2 regions of the Pseudomonas sp. S1(2024) genome follow, and region 2 is predicted to be linked to the other one. Evidence: predicted binding sites of a transcription regulator. Region 2 holds the regulator's gene; the other holds the start of a gene.
What was found. Region 2 encodes FliA, which starts transcription of late flagellar genes. Its sites were predicted from a motif close to CTAAAGTTTNNNNNNNNNNNGCCGNTAA; they were not measured.
Positions count from the first base shown of each region.

Region 1: ACLCGK_RS27380 (methyl-accepting chemotaxis protein) is a predicted target of FliA. The motif match lies at 1,593-1,620, and genes of this name have one in related genera.

Region 1 covers NZ_JBKGFP010000100.1:1,436-5,644, forward strand. Annotated here, with positions in the region: gene ACLCGK_RS27380 (methyl-accepting chemotaxis protein) at 1-1,514, opposite strand, end outside; gene ACLCGK_RS27385 (LysR family transcriptional regulator) at 1,654-2,547, opposite strand; gene speB (agmatinase) at 2,773-3,723, shown strand; gene ACLCGK_RS27395 (sodium:solute symporter) at 3,990-4,209, shown strand, end outside.
Region 2 covers NZ_JBKGFP010000072.1:41,786-45,994, reverse strand. Annotated here, with positions in the region: gene ACLCGK_RS20280 (chemotaxis protein CheA) at 1-148, opposite strand, end outside; gene ACLCGK_RS20275 (protein phosphatase CheZ) at 161-949, opposite strand; gene ACLCGK_RS20270 (chemotaxis response regulator CheY) at 970-1,344, opposite strand; gene fliA (RNA polymerase sigma factor FliA) at 1,448-2,188, opposite strand; gene fleN (flagellar synthesis regulator FleN) at 2,185-3,018, opposite strand; gene flhF (flagellar biosynthesis protein FlhF) at 3,112-4,209, opposite strand, start outside.

The DNA.
Region 1 (4,209 bases), on a different contig from region 2:
AGGTCCTGGCTGATTTCCGCGCCCTGCCTGGCCTGCCCGGCACTCTGGTCGCACAGGTGGGCTATGCGCACGATCTGCTGATTGATGTCCTCGGCCACATGGCTCTGCTGCTCCGACGCCGTCGCCATCTGCTGGCTCATGCCAGTGATACGGCTGACCGCCTGGGCAATCCCGCTCAACGCTGCCTGCACCGCCTCGACGCTGTGCACGCTGTCCCGCGAGATCTGCTCGCCGCGGCTGGCGGTGCTGACCGCGCGCTCTGCCCCGGCGCGCAACGAGGCGATGATCTGGTGGATCTCCTCGGTCGAGGCACGGGTGCGCTGGGCCAGCGAACGCACCTCGTCGGCCACCACGGCAAACCCGCGCCCCTGTTCGCCGGCACGCGCCGCCTCGATGGCTGCGTTGAGCGCCAGCAGGTTGGTCTGCTCGGCGATCGAGGTAATCACATCGACCACGCTGCCGATCGACTGGGTCTGCTCGGCCAGGGCATTGACCGCCTGGCCGATGTCGTTGACCGCATTGCTCATGCTGCCCATGGCTTGCAGGCTCTGCATGGCCAGCTCGCTGCCCTGTTGCGCCAGCTGGTCAGCATCGCCCGCTGCGTGCGCCGTGCTCTGCACGTTGTGGGTAACCTGCTGGATGGTCGCCGCCATCTGCGCGATGGCGGCGGCGGACTGGTCGGTCTCGTTGCGCTGGCGGTCGAGCATTTGTGCCTGGGCATCGGACAGGTCGGACGACTGCGCGGCCCGCGATTTCACTCCGACCCCGGCATCCACCAGGCGGGTCAAGGCCGTTTGCAGGCGTGCTTCTTCACTGATGATGGCAAGATCCAGCTGGCCTTGCAGGCCTGGGTTATCACTGTAGGTCAGTGCCACCAGCGGGCTGGTGAAGGCCTTGGGATGCTCGGCCAGCGTGCGGCGGACCGCCTGGTTCTGCCGGTGCTCGACCAGATACCAGGCCAGCAGCAGGCTGGCCATCAGCACCCCGAGCGCCGCGTAGGGCGGTAGCCACAGGTAGCCCGCCGCCGACAGCAGTCCCGCACCTATCAATGGCCAACCGTGGCCCAGGCCATGCAGCAGGCGGGCCGCCCACGGCACCGGTGTGCGGCCGGCCCGCAGACGCGCATACAACGCCTCGGCGCGACGGATCTGCTCGCGAGTGGGCACCGAGCGCACCGACTCGTAGCCACTGATGCGGCCCTGCTCGTAGATGGCCGTGACGTAGGCGCTGACCCAGTAGTAATCACCGTTCTTCGCCCGGTTCTTGACGACCCCCATCCACGGTTTGCCTTGCTTGATGGTTTCCCACATGTGGCCGAACACTGCCGGCGGCATGTCCGGGTGGCGCACCAGGTTGTGGGGTTGGCCGACCAGCTCGTCGTAGGTGAACCCGCTGATCGCCACGAAAGCGTCGTTGCAGTAGGTGATGCGGCTGTTGAGGTCAGTGGTGGAAATCAGGCGTTGATCGTTGGGAAAGGTTCTTTCGTGCTCAGTGACGGGCAAATTCATGCGCATCTTGGGCAATCCTTGCAGGATGAAAGGGAGGTAGACAGCAGCACACGCAAATTTGATATATAGCAGGACGCCATTATGTTGTCGGTCAGCGGCACCAACAATTTAACGGGTGCCGACGAAATACAGCATATGCCGGGCTTCAGCCCACGTTGAGCTGGCTTTTGAGGAGGTCGCGGAAGGTCTGGATCAATGGCTCACGGCTGCGCCCGCGGCGAATGATCAGCGAGAACGGTGCCTGGTAGCCGAAGGTCGACGGCGACAGCACGCGCAAGTCGCCCTTGTCGACCCAGGCCTGGGCATAGTGCTCGGGCAGGTAGCCGATGTAGGCCCCGGACAGGATCAGGATCAACTGCGCCTCCATGCTCTCCACCGTCGCCGCGCTGTGCTTGAAGCCATGCCGGGCCAGTTCGGCCTGGCTCCAGTAGCCACGCCCGACCATGCGCTGCTGGGTCACCACCTGCTCGGGGATGCGCCGTTCGGCATACAACGGGTGGCGGCTGCTGCAGTACAGCCAGTGCTGCTCACGGTACAGCGGCTGGTAGAGCAGCCCGCTCATGCGCGAGGAGAACGCCCCGATCGCCAGGTCCAGACGGTTGTCCTGCACGCCCAGTTGCAGCTCGTAAGGGCTGGATACCGACAAGTGCAGGTGCACCGCCGGGTGTTCCTGGCTGTAGGCGCCAATGGCTTCGGCCAGCGGCAAGGCCCTGTCACCGACCGTGGAATCGATCACCCCCAGGTTGAGGGTGCCACGCAACTCGCCCTTGAGGGCGGCGGCGTACTGTTCGAAGCCGTCCAGCTCGGCCAGCAGGCGCAGGGTTTCCTGGTGGAACAGCTCGCCCTTGCTGGTCAGGCTGAAGCCGCCACGGCCACGGTGGCACAGCACGATCCCCAGGGCACCTTCCAGCTGGCTCATGTAGGTGCTGATGGCCGAGGTCGACAGGTTCAGCTCACGCTGGGCATTGGCAAAGCCCTGGTGGCGCACCACGCTGACGAAGATGCGCAGCAGTTTCAGGTCGGGCAAGGTCGAGGCCATGGTGCAACGGTTCCGCAGGGGGTATTAGCGCGCAGTCTAACCGCTCTGCCGCCTTTAGTTCAGAAATTCCTGAACTAAGTATTTGCCGGTAGCGATTTTTCCCCGGCACTACCTTCAGCAGACTTGGCCGAAATGTCCCTGCCCGCCGGCAAGACCACACCTGGAAGGCGCGCGGCGGCACAGGTTCGAACAAACAGAACAATCGACCGACTGATGAGGCCCACCGTGGACAAGATCCTCCACCAACCACTGGGCGGCAACGAAATGCCGCGTTTCGGCGGCATCGCCACCATGCTCCGTCTCCCCCACCTGCAAAGTGCCCAAGGCCTGGACGCCGCCTTCATCGGCGTGCCACTGGACATCGGTACTTCGCTGCGCTCCGGCACCCGTTTCGGCCCGCGTCAGATCCGCGCCGAATCGGTGATGATCCGCCCGTACAACATGGCCACGGGAGCTGCACCGTTCGACTCGCTGTCGGTGGCCGACATCGGTGACGTGGCGATCAACACCTTCAACCTGCTGGACGCCGTGCGCATCATCGAAGAAGCGTATGACGAGATCCTCGAGCACAACATCATCCCGCTGACCCTGGGTGGCGACCACACCATCACCCTGCCGATCCTGCGCGCGCTGCACAAGAAGCACGGCAAGATCGGCCTGGTGCACATCGATGCCCACGCCGACGTCAACGACCACATGTTCGGCGAGAAGATCGCCCATGGCACCACCTTCCGCCGTGCCGTGGAAGAAGGCCTGCTCGATTGCGAGCGCGTGGTGCAGATCGGCCTGCGCGCCCAGGGCTACACCGCCGATGACTTCAACTGGAGCCGCCGCCAGGGCTTCCGTGTGGTCCAGGCCGAAGAGTGCTGGCACAAGTCGCTGGAACCGCTGATGGCCGAAGTGCGCGAAAAGGTCGGCGGTGGCCCGGTGTACCTGTCGTTCGACATCGATGGCATCGACCCGGCCTGGGCTCCCGGTACCGGCACCCCGGAAATCGGCGGCTTGACCACCATCCAGGCGATGGAGATCATTCGCGGCTGCCACGGCCTGGACCTGATCGGCTGTGACCTCGTCGAAGTCTCCCCGCCTTACGACACCACCGGCAACACCTCGCTGCTCGGTGCCAACCTGCTGTTCGAGATGCTCTGCGTGCTTCCAGGCGTAGTGCGCCGCTAAACGAGAGCAACACCGTTCCCTGTGGGAGCGGGCAAGCCCGCGAAGGGGCCAGCACTGACAACCCCTGTGCATGGCAAGGGCTGTGCCCTTGTTCGCGGGCACGCCCGCTCCCACAGGGGACTAGTGCAAGCCTCTAGAAAGTACCCCGGCAGGAGCCATATGGGAGGGCCATTGAGGCCCGCCAACAACACGACAAGACCGCCGGGCGCCGTGAACCCGCCCGCGTGGTCGATCTCGCCATAATAAAGATAATCGGGAGACCCCCAATGGCCTTGGACATCATTGTTGTAATGATCTATACCGCCGGCATGCTCGGGCTTGGCTGGTACGGCATGCGGCGCGCGAAAACCCATGAGGACTACCTGGTGGCCGGGCGCAACCTCGGCCCGGTCCTGTACATGGGCACCATGGCCACCACCGTACTCGGTGGCGCTTCCACCGTCGGCACCGTACGCCTGGGCTACGTCCACGGCATCTCCGGCTTCT
Region 2 (4,209 bases):
TGTGGAAACCGCGAAAGATCGCATTGAGCAGGTCGGCATCGTCGGGCCGGCTTTCCAGCTCGACCAGTTGCTCGGACAGTTGCTCAAGAATTTCGCCGGCTTCTACCAGGAAATCCTGGAGGATTTCTTCATCGGCGCCGAAGCTCATCAAACGTGCTCCTTAAAAACCCAGGCTGGACAGCAGATCATCGACATCGTCCTGACCGGACACGACGTCTTCACGCTTATCGGCATGAATCTGCGGACCTTCACCCCGAGTCGGATGTTTTTCTCGATCTTTTTCTGCGCGCAGCTGATCGTGGTCATGCTGGATGCCCGCGAAGCGGTCGACCTGGCTGGCCATCAGCACCAGTTTGAGCAGGTTGCTTTCCACCTCGGTGACCAGGGTGGTGACGCGCTTGATCACCTGGCCGGTCAGGTCCTGATAGTCCTGGGCCAGCAGAATGTCGTTGAGGTGCCCGGCGACCTTGCGGTTGCCCTCGGCGCTGTGCGTCAGGAAACTGTCGATGCGTTTGACCAGGTCACGGAACTCCGGCGCAGCCACTTCACGGCGCATGAAACGCTGCCAGTCGGCGCTCAGTGCCTGTGCCTCGCTGGCCAAATCGTTGAGCACCGGGGTGCTTTCCTCGACCAGGTCCATGGTGCGGTTGGCCGCGCCCTCGGTAAGCCTGACCACGTAAGACAGGCGCTCGGTGGCGTCGGTAATCTGCGACACCTCCTCGGCCTGCGGCATGGTCGGGTCGATCTGGAAACTGACGATGGCACTGTGCAGCTCGCGGGTCAGCTTGCCGACTTCCTGGTACAGGCCGCGGTCGCGGGTCTGGTTCAGCTCATGAATCAGCTGCACCGCCTCGCCGAAACGGCCCCGCTCCAGGCTTTCGACCAGCTCCTGGGCATGCTTCTTCAGGGTCGATTCGAACTCGCCCAAAGACGTTTGTGATGAATCCATGGCGCGCCCCCTGACGTGACTCAGCCGTTGACGCGTTCGAAGATCTTCTCGATCTTTTCTTTGAGCACCTGGGCGGTGAACGGCTTGACCACGTAACCATTGACGCCGGCCTGGGCCGCTTCGATGATCTGGTCGCGCTTGGCTTCGGCGGTCACCATCAGTACCGGCATGCTCTTCAGCTTGTCGCTGGCACGCACTTTACGCAGCAGGTCGATGCCGGACATGCCAGGCATGTTCCAGTCGGTCACCAGGAAGTCGTAGTGGCCGTTCTCCAGCATCGGCAGCGCCGTGGTGCCGTCATCGGCTTCTTCGGTGTTGGTGAAGCCCAGGTCACGCAACAGGTTCTTGATGATCCGCCGCATCGTCGAAAAGTCGTCAACGATGAGGATTTTCATGTCTTTGTTCAAGTAGACCTCCAAGCAGTCTCAAACGCGCTCGGCCCCGAGCGCGCATTCACAATTCGGTACAACGTAGAAAACGACTGCAACGACAGCGGGCTCAACGCGCCCGCCATTCCCCCAGGCGGCTGCGCAGGCGCGCGGCACACTGGCTGTGCAACTGGCTGACCCGCGACTCGCTGACCCCCAGCACCTCACCGATTTCCTTGAGGTTCAGCTCTTCGTCGTAGTACAGCGCCAGCACCAGGCGCTCACGCTCCGGCAGGTTGGCGATGGCCTCGGTCAGGGCGACCTGGAAGCGCTCGTCCTCCAGGCCACGCGCAGGTTCTACCTGGCCACTGGCGCCATCCTCATGCAGCCCTTCGTGCTCGCCGTCCTGCAACAGGTCGTCGAAGCTGAACAGGCGGCTGCCCAAGGTATCGTTCAAGATCCCGTAGTAATCATCGAGACTCAATTGGAGTTCGGCAGCAACTTCATGATCTTTAGCGTCACGCCCGGTTCTGGCTTCAACCGCACGCATCGCGTCGCTGACCATGCGGGTGTTGCGGTGCACCGAACGCGGTGCCCAGTCGCCCTTGCGCACTTCATCGAGCATGGCCCCGCGAATGCGGATGCCGGCGTAGGTTTCAAAGCTGGCGCCCTTGCTGGCGTCGTATTTGTTGGCTACTTCCAGCAGGCCGATCATGCCGGCCTGGATCAGGTCCTCGACCTGCACGTTGGCCGGCAACCGCGCCAGCAGGTGGTAGGCAATGCGCTTGACCAGCGGGGCGTAGCGTTCGATCAGCTCGTACTGGGCGTCTTTCGACGCTCGGCTGTACATCTTGAAACCGCTGGCGTTCATAGCACTGGACCCGCGCTGGTGGGTTGCACCAGACGCTCGACAAAGAACTCCAGATGGCCACGCGGGTTGGCCGGCAGCGGCCAGCTGTCGACCTTCTGGGCTATCGCCTTGAAGGCCAGCGCGCACTTGGACCGTGGGAAAGCTTCGTACACGGCACGCTGCTTCTGCACCGCCTTGCGCACGCACTCGTCATACGGCACAGCGCCCACATACTGCAGGGCAACGTCGAGGAAACGGTCGGTGACCTTGGTCAGCTTGGCGAACAGGTTACGGCCTTCCTGCGGGCTCTGCGCCATGTTGGCCAGCACGCGGAAACGGTTCATGCCGTAGTCGCGGTTGAGCAGCTTGATCAGGGCGTAGGCGTCGGTGATCGAGGTGGGTTCGTCGCATACCACCAGCAGCACCTCCTGTGCCGCGCGGACGAAGCTGACCACCGAATCACCGATACCCGCCGCGGTGTCGATCACCAGCACGTCGAGGTTGTCGCCAATTTCGCTGAACGCCTGGATCAGCCCGGCATGCTGGGCCGGGGCCAGGTGCACCATGCTCTGCGTGCCCGAGGCAGCCGGTACGATGCGCACACCACCGGGGCCCTGCAACATCACGTCGCGCAATTCGCAGCGCCCTTCGATGACATCGGCCAGGGTCCGCTTGGGGGTAAGGCCCAGCAGCACGTCGACATTGGCCAGGCCCAGGTCGGCGTCGAGCAGCATGACCCTGCGGCCAAGCTCGGCCAGCGCCAGGGACAGGTTCACTGAAACGTTAGTCTTGCCGACGCCACCTTTGCCACCGGTCACGGCGATCACCTGTACGGGATGCATGCTACCCATGTCTGTTCTTTACCTTGTCTCGCTGGGACTCAGGCCACACGTAGGGCAATTCTGCGTACCCTTTGGCATAGCTACCTTGCACACACTTCATCATCAACCCGCTCGCCGTGGGTTGTGATAGAGATCAGCGAACATGTCGGCCATGGCCTCTTCGCTGGGCTCGTCCTGCTGCTGCACATTGACCGCGCGGGTGACCAACTGGTGCCCCCGAGGCAGGTGCAGGTCGTCAGGAATGCGCGGCCCATCGGTCAGGTAGGCCACTGGCAGTTCATGACTGATGGCAAGGCTCAGCACATCGCCAAGGCTCGCCGTTTCATCGAGTTTGGTCAGGATGCAACCAGCCAGGCCGCAGCGCTTGTAGCTGTGGTAGGCAGCAGTCAGCACCTGCTTCTGGCTGGTGGTGGCCAGCACCAGGTAGTTCTTCGCAGCAATGCCACGCCCGGCCAGGGTTTCAAGTTGCATGCGCAGGGCCGGGTCACTGGCCTGCAGGCCAGCGGTATCGATCAGCACCACGCGCTTGCGCAGCAGCGGCTCCAGCGCCGCGGCCAGCGACTGGCCCGGGTCGACGTAGGTCACAGGCACGTTAAGGATGCGGCCCAGGGTCTTGAGCTGCTCCTGGGCGCCGATGCGGAAGCTGTCCATGCTCACCAGCGCCAGGTTCTGCGCGCCGTACTTGAGCACGTAGCGGGCGGCCAGCTTGGCCAGGGTGGTGGTCTTGCCCATGCCGGCCGGGCCGACCATGGCGATCACCCCACCCTCTTCGATCGGCTCGACCTCGGGGATTTCGATCATCCGCGCCAGATGCGCCAGCAACATGCGCCAGGCCTGGCGTGGCTCGTCGATCTCGGCGGTCAGGTCCAGCAGCTCACGGGCGATCGGCCCGGACAGACCGATGCGCTGCAGCCGGCGCCAGACGGTGGCCTGCTGCGGCTTGCTGCCTTGCAGCTGGTTCCAGGCCAGCGAGCCGAGCTGCACTTCCAGCAGCTCGCGCAGGCCCGAAAGCTCGGAGCGCATGGCATCGAACAGGCGCGGATCGACCGGCGCCGACGCAGGGGCTGGCGCAGCGGCCTCGGGCGCATCGATGTGCGGTTCGATCAACGGCTCGGCGGCGGTCAGCGACTGCCCGGCGAACAATTGGCGGTTGTTGTCGCTGCTGTCATGACGATGATCCAGTTCGGCCTGGGCAGTGGC